3 regions of the Thioalkalivibrio sp. ALJ4 genome follow, and region 3 is predicted to be linked to each of the others. Evidence: predicted binding sites of a transcription regulator. Region 3 holds the regulator's gene; each other region holds the start of a gene.

Region 1 (2,264 bases), on a different contig from region 3:
CGCCTCGCGACCATCCTTGAAGACCACGTACTCCCAGCCCAGGCCCTTGATCGCACCCTCGATCTGCTTGCGCGCGACCACGGAGTCATCAACGATCACAATCTTGCGCTGTCCATGCTTGGCGCGTTCTTCCTCGGCCTCCGCGCGCACCGCGTCGGATACCGTGGATGGCAACGGGTTGACGATCGACAGTACCCGTTCGACGTCAATGATCTCGACCAGCTTGTTGTCGATCTCGGTGACCGCCACCAGAAACGACTCGCGCCCGGTCCCACGAGGCGGGGACTTCACGTCTTCCCAGTTAACGTTGACGATCCGGTCGACCGCGGACACCCAGAACCCCTGTACCGACCGGTTGAACTCGGTCACCACCACCTTGTGGTCGCCCGTTTCGCCCACGGCGGTACGCAGCCCCATCGCGCGCGCCAGATCGATGATGGGGACGGTTCCGCCACGCAGGGTAGCCACACCACGCACCACACTCAGCGATCCGGGAATCTGCCGCAGCGGCGGCGACGGGATCACCTCGCGCACCTTGAATACGTTGATACCGAAAGTCTGCGAGCTCCCCAAATGAAACAGGAGCAGCTCCATACGGTTCTGCCCCACCAGCTGGGTGCGCTGATTCACATCGTCAATGAATTGACTCATTGTCCTGCTCTCCCCCTCGCCCAGCGGCCAGCCACCTCGACTCGCCGGCCCCAGTGTGCACCCCGCAGACCGACGCTGTCATGCCACAACCCGCCGTCGCATGCCGATTGCACGCGTTCTAGACCCGATAACGGCCGGCCGCTGTGACTCTTGAGGGTACGCTCCTGATTGCCTGGCATGTTTTCTGCTTGCACGTCTCTGCAAACCTCTCGAGTCCTGACAAGCCGACGCGCATCCAGACCAATGAACCAGTCAGCACGCAAACCTTCCATTCGCTCCTGGTGGCTTTCGGCCGCCATGGGCGTCGTTCTGGCCCTGGTCTCCATTGCGGCACAGGCCGAGATCGAGGCAGTGGAAAACATCCGCCTGGCGGCGGAGCGCTTCATCCAGGAGGAGTTGAACCTCACACCAGGCGACGAAGCGGTAGAGATTCAGATCGGCCGGCTGGACAACCGCCTGCGCCTGGCCCGATGCAGCGAGGCACTGGAGACCCGGTTCCCGCCCGGCGGGCGACGCGATGGCAATACGGCGGTACAGGTTCAGTGCGAGACCCCCGTCAGCTGGTCGATCTATGTGCCAGTCACGGTCGAGCGCTACGCCGAGGTGCTGGTCGCCAGCCGCAGCCTGCGACGCCAGCACACGATCCTCCCCGGCGATCTGCGCACCAAGCGAATTCAGACCTCTCGCCATGCGGGGAGCTATTTCGAGAACAAGGGCGAACTGGTGGGGCTGCAGACCCGGCGCAACATCCGGCCCGGTCAGATCCTGGGCCAGCAGCACGTCACCCAGCGCGAGGTGGTCAGCCGCGGCCAGCGCGTCACCATCCTGGCCGAGAACGGCTCGGTGGTGATCCGCATGCAGGGCGAGGCGCTGGAGAATGGCATCCTGGGCGATCGCATCCGCGTGAAGAACACCTCGTCCGGACGCGTCGTGGAAGGCGAGGTGCTCGAGTCCGGACATGTACGCGTTGCCCTGTAGAATGGCGGTGTGTCTCGTCACCATCCACAAACTGTGAAGCGAATCGAAAATTCACAGCTCAAGGGGCTACAGTTTCAGCCGGTGCTGCCGCTAACCCCTGCAGTAGAATTGCAAAAACAGGAAACCGAATAATGGATATCAAAGGCCCGAACTCCCCCGGCCTGCGCCCGGATGGCAACAGCTCGAGCGTGAAGGGCCGCGATGAGACCTCTCGCCCCGACGCAGGCGCCCAGGGCAATGCATCCTCACCCGTACGTCAGGATGACTCTGTCACCCTGACCGGCGCGGCGCAGGCAATGAACGCCGCCTCCGGGGCCGCCAGCAACGCCCCGTTCGACGAGGCGCGAGTCGCCGAGCTGCGCGAGGCCATCTCCAACGGTCAGTACCCGGTAGACAACGAACAGCTAGCCGATCGCATGATCGAGCTGGAAAGCCTGTTGCGCTAACAGAGACCCGACGATGTCGCCCGAACAACGCCACGCCTTCCTCCGCTCGCTGGAGGCCTCGATTCGGCTGAGCCACCAGATGGAGGACATCCTGCTGCAGGAGACCCGGGCGGTGGAATCACGGGCCGCCGAGACCCTGCGCGAAGTCGTGGCCCAGAAGCAGACGCTACTGCAGGAACTCGAAACCGA
Region 2 (2,264 bases), 300 kb from region 3:
AAAGGGCTTCCGGGCCGGTCTCGCCCGTGCGAATACGCACGACCTGCTCCACCGGGGTGATAAAGATCTTGCCGTCGCCGATCTTGCCCGTACTGGCAGACTTGGAAATGGCCTCGACCACCTGATCGACCAGGTTTTCGTCGACAGCCACTTCCAGTTTCACCTTGGGCAGAAAATCGACCACGTACTCGGCGCCGCGATAGAGCTCGGTATGGCCGCGCTGACGACCAAAACCCTTTACTTCGGTCATGGTCATTCCTTGCACGCCGATCTCCGAGATCGCCTCGCGGACATCATCAAGCTTGAACGGCTTGATCACGGCGGTAATCATCTTCATGTCGGACTCCTTGAGCGGGGCCGCCTGAGGGCGGACCCGCAGTTACTTGAGTGGAAAAGCCGGGTTTAGAACGTCTTGGTCCAGCCCACCCAGGCGCCAACGTCCTCGTCGGACTCGTCGACGTATTCAAGGTTGAAGCTGAACTCGCCCCAGTCGCCCGCATCGCGGGTGAGGCTCGCGGTGTAGTGGGTGTAGTTGTCGAGATCGGAGTCATCGAAGTTGGTGCGGCCCACGAGGAAGCCAGCGCTATAGACATCCATGAACGGGATATCCAAGCCGGCGTAGTAGTACATATCCTTTTTCTCGAGCGCGGAATCACTGCTGTCGTTCACGACATAGGCCATACCGGCGTACAAACCAACGGGCCCGGTATCGAACGAAACTTCACCGTAGACTTCGCCGAAGTCGGCGCTCAGGGAACCGCTGTCATCGCGCGCATCGGGGTAGGCGTAATACAGATACCCAACATCGTAGCCAAAGCCATTGTCGAACTCGTCGGCAAAGCCGAGATAAAGATCCATTTCGTAGCTGGTGTCGTCGCCAAAGTCGACGTTGGAGAGCCAGGTGCCGACGTAGAAGCCGGATTCGTGCTCATAGTCGATACCGCCCTGAATTGCGGCGCCATCATCGGTTTCGGAAAAGCCGCGGAAGTAGTAGTTGGAAACCGCCCCAATGTTCACGGAAAGCTCCGCGGTGGCAGCAGAGGTAAAGGCCACACCACCGGTGGAGCCGACAGTGACGATGGCGGCGGCCAGCGCGGAACGAGTGAACTTCTTCATATTGTGTTCTCCCAGTTGTGCAATCGAGTGTCGCGTAGTCGACACCCGGTCCTTGCACAGGCCGTGCCATATCGGGAAAACGGAGCCAGATCGGCTTTTCACAACACCTGTTGCAGGTGAACGACGCCAGCACGCACAAAAGCGGTGCGCACTAAAAGTGCACACGCACCATATTGGGTCAAGGAATGATAAATCTGTGACCGGCCGCACGGCCGGGGTCGAGGCGAACTAGGACAGGAACCGACGCAAAGGGATCAGGTGGAGGCTGGCAGGGTGCCGCGTTCGACCACGATGCCGACCTCGGCCACACCGGCGACCGCGCCGGGCTTGCCCAGCTCGATGCGCACCCACGGGGTGCGAAACTCGGCCATCAGGGCCTCCGCGATCTCCTCGGCCAGGGATTCCAGCAGCGCGTGGGGTTCGCGCGTGACGATCGCGCGCACGGCATTGGCCACCGCCTCGTAATCGACCGTGTCCGTGATCTCGCCCGAGTGCGCGGCGATGCGCGTGTCGGTAGCTAGCTGGATATCAAAGCGCAGGGGGCGCTGGATGCGCTGCTCCCAATCATAGACGCCGACGACGGCATCAATGCGCAGATCCTTGAGGTAGATTCGATCCATCCCGTACCTTTGCGGTCCGGCCCTGGCGGCCGGCGCCTATCGTACTGGCTTGCCCACAGCAGGTACACCGAACCGGTATCATGGCGCGGCAGCTTCCCAAGGACATTCCTGATGCCCGAGCGCTTTCACGATCTGCCCTGGCCAGACAATCCGGAAGGGTCACCCCGAAAGGTCGGCGTGGAGATCGAGATGGCCGGCGTCTCGCTCGAACGCATGGCCGAGGCCATCCGCGCCGAGTTCGGCGGGCAGGTCCGCTGTGAAAGCCCGTTCGTCGCCCGGGTCTGCGATACGGACCAGGGTGATTTCCAGGTGGAGCTGGATGCCCGGGTACTGAAGGACCGGGCGTATCGCAGCCACCTGCGGCGGCTGGGCATAGAGCTCGACGACACCGACGAGGCGGCGCTCGACCGCTGGCTGGCCGATGCCGCCGGGCGCCTGGTACCGCACGAGATCGTCGCACCACCGATACCGGCCTCGGCGCTTCCCCGGCTGGATCGCGTTCGGGCCGCACTGCAGGAAGACGGTGCC
Region 3 (2,264 bases):
GTCGGCCTGATCCGGCCCAATCGTGGCCGCATCACGCTGGGTGACCGGGACATCACCCGGGCCCCGATTCATTCGCGGGCCCGAGCCGGGCTGGGCTACCTGCCGCAGGAGGCCTCGATCTTCCGTCGGCTGAGTGTTTGGGACAACCTGCAGGCGGTGCTGGAGCTGCGCTCGGAGCTCGACCGCCACGAGCGACGCCGCATCGGCGATGCCCTGATCGAGGAGTTCCAGCTGGAGACCGTGCGCCACAGCCCTGGGATTGCCCTGTCCGGGGGCGAGCGTCGCCGCGCCGAGATCGCGCGGGCACTGGCCGGTGACCCGCGCTTTATCTGCCTGGACGAACCGTTTGCCGGCGTGGATCCGATTTCCGTGGGTGATATCCAGGCCGTGATTGGGCATCTGGCCCAGCGCGGGATCGGTGTGCTGATTTCCGACCACAACGTGCGCGAGACCCTCGGAATCTGCGACAGGGCCTATATTCTTAGTGAGGGCCGCATCCTGAGCGCCGGGACCCCGCAGGAGCTGCTGGACGACCCCCAGGTGCGCCGCGTGTATCTCGGAGAAAACTTTCGACTGTGAACATTGATCAGTGTTTCCTTAAGATGATCTTGATGGTCACCATGGACCTCAAACCGCGATGCTGAAACCCGGGCTCAATCTGCAGCTGGGGCAGACGCTGACGATGACCCCGCAGCTGCAACAGGCGATCCGTCTGCTGCAGCTTTCCACGCTGGAGTTGCAGGCGGAGATCCAGCAGGCGCTGGAAAGCAACCCCATGCTCGAGCAGGTGGAGGACGAGGGCGAGGAGGCCCCGCCCGAGCGCCCGGAGGAAGGGGGCGAACGGGTCGACGGGGATCGCATGCAGGCCGACACGGCTGGCGATGACGTGATCCCCGAGGAGTTGAGCACCGACAGTCGCTGGGACGACATCTACGAGCCCGCCCCGAGCCCACGCGGCCTGGACGACCGCGACCCGCTGGAGAATACCTCCGACGGCGAGGACGAGGGCCTGCAGGACCACCTGCTCTGGCAGCTGCATCTGAGCCACCTGACCCCACGAGACCAACGGATCGGGGCGGCGCTGATCGACGCGATCAGCCCGGACGGCTATCTGGACAGTGAACTCGAGGCGCTGGCGGAGATGATCAGCCAGGGCGAAGACGAGCCCGTGGGGGTCGACGAGGTCGAGGCGGTGCTGCACTGGATTCAGCAGTGCGACCCGCTGGGCGTCGGTGCGCGGGACCTGCGCGAGTGCCTGGAGATCCAGCTGCGCCATTTGGCGCCGGATGCCCCGGCGCGTGACGCGGCTCGAGCCATCCTGGAAAACGGCATGGAGAGCCTGGCCAAGCGGGACTACCGAGCCCTGCAGCGCCAGTCCGGCGTGCGCGACCCGGACGAGCTGGCGCGGGCGCTGGACCTGATCCGCACCCTGAATCCGCGGCCCGGTGCCCAGATCAGCGAGTCCACTTCGGAATACGTCGTGCCGGATGTCTATGTCCGCCATGACCGCGATGGCTGGCGCGTGGACTTGAACCCGGAGATTGCGCCGCGCATTCGCATCAACGATCTCTATGCGGGCATGGTGCGGCAGGTCTCCGATGCGCGTGATAGCGCGTTTATGCGCGATCAGTTGCAGGAGGCGCGCTGGTTCCTGAAGAGCCTGCACAGCCGGAACGACACCCTGCTGCGGGTCGCCCAGGCCATCGTCGTGCGCCAGCAGGGGTTTCTCGAGCATGGTGAGGTTGCCATGCAACCGCTGATCCTGCGCGATATCGCCGAGACCCTGGAGATGCACGAATCGACCATCTCGAGGGTGACTACACAGAAATACATGCACACCCCGCGTGGGGTATTCGAGTTCAAGTACTTCTTTTCCAGCCATGTTGGCACAGCCGATGGCGGCGAATGCTCGGCGACCGCGATCCGTGCCATGATTCGGGAATTGATTGGTGGCGAGACCCCGAACAAGCCACTGAGTGATGCAAAACTGGCCCAGATCCTGTCGGATCGGGGCATTAATGTGGCCCGACGCACCGTGGCCAAGTACCGCGAGGCTATGCACATACCGTCTTCCAGCGAACGCCGGCAGATGGCGAGTATGCCCAGTGGAACCAAGCAAAAAGGAGCCTGACCATGCAGATCAATCTGACCGGCCATCACGTCGATATCACCGACGCCCTGCGCGACTACGTGAACGAAAAGTTCGCGAAGCTGGAACGCCACTTCGACAAAGTGATCGACGTGCATGTGGTGCTGACCCACGA

What was found. Region 3 encodes sigma-54, which starts transcription at its own class of promoters, with help from an activator protein. Its sites were predicted from a motif close to TGGCANGNTNCNTGCTT; they were not measured.
Region 1: a site for sigma-54 is predicted at 825-841, ahead of flgA (flagellar basal body P-ring formation chaperone FlgA). Genes of this name have one in related genera too.
Region 2: a site for sigma-54 is predicted at 1,169-1,185, ahead of C936_RS0103215 (TorF family putative porin). Genes of this name have one in related genera too.

The regions. Positions count from the first base shown of each region.
Region 1 covers NZ_KB897920.1:123,076-125,339, forward strand. Annotated here, with positions in the region: gene C936_RS0112040 (chemotaxis protein) at 1-651, opposite strand, end outside; gene flgA (flagellar basal body P-ring formation chaperone FlgA) at 895-1,629, shown strand; gene flgM (flagellar biosynthesis anti-sigma factor FlgM) at 1,761-2,075, shown strand; gene C936_RS0112055 (flagella synthesis protein FlgN) at 2,089-2,264, shown strand, end outside.
Region 2 covers NZ_KB897917.1:671,919-674,182, reverse strand. Annotated here, with positions in the region: gene C936_RS0103220 (P-II family nitrogen regulator) at 1-337, opposite strand, end outside; gene C936_RS0103215 (TorF family putative porin) at 403-1,116, opposite strand; gene folB (dihydroneopterin aldolase) at 1,371-1,736, opposite strand; gene C936_RS0103205 (amidoligase family protein) at 1,848-2,264, shown strand, end outside.
Region 3 covers NZ_KB897917.1:972,808-975,071, forward strand. Annotated here, with positions in the region: gene lptB (LPS export ABC transporter ATP-binding protein) at 1-579, shown strand, start outside; gene C936_RS0104595 (RNA polymerase factor sigma-54) at 638-2,131, shown strand; gene hpf (ribosome hibernation-promoting factor, HPF/YfiA family) at 2,134-2,264, shown strand, end outside.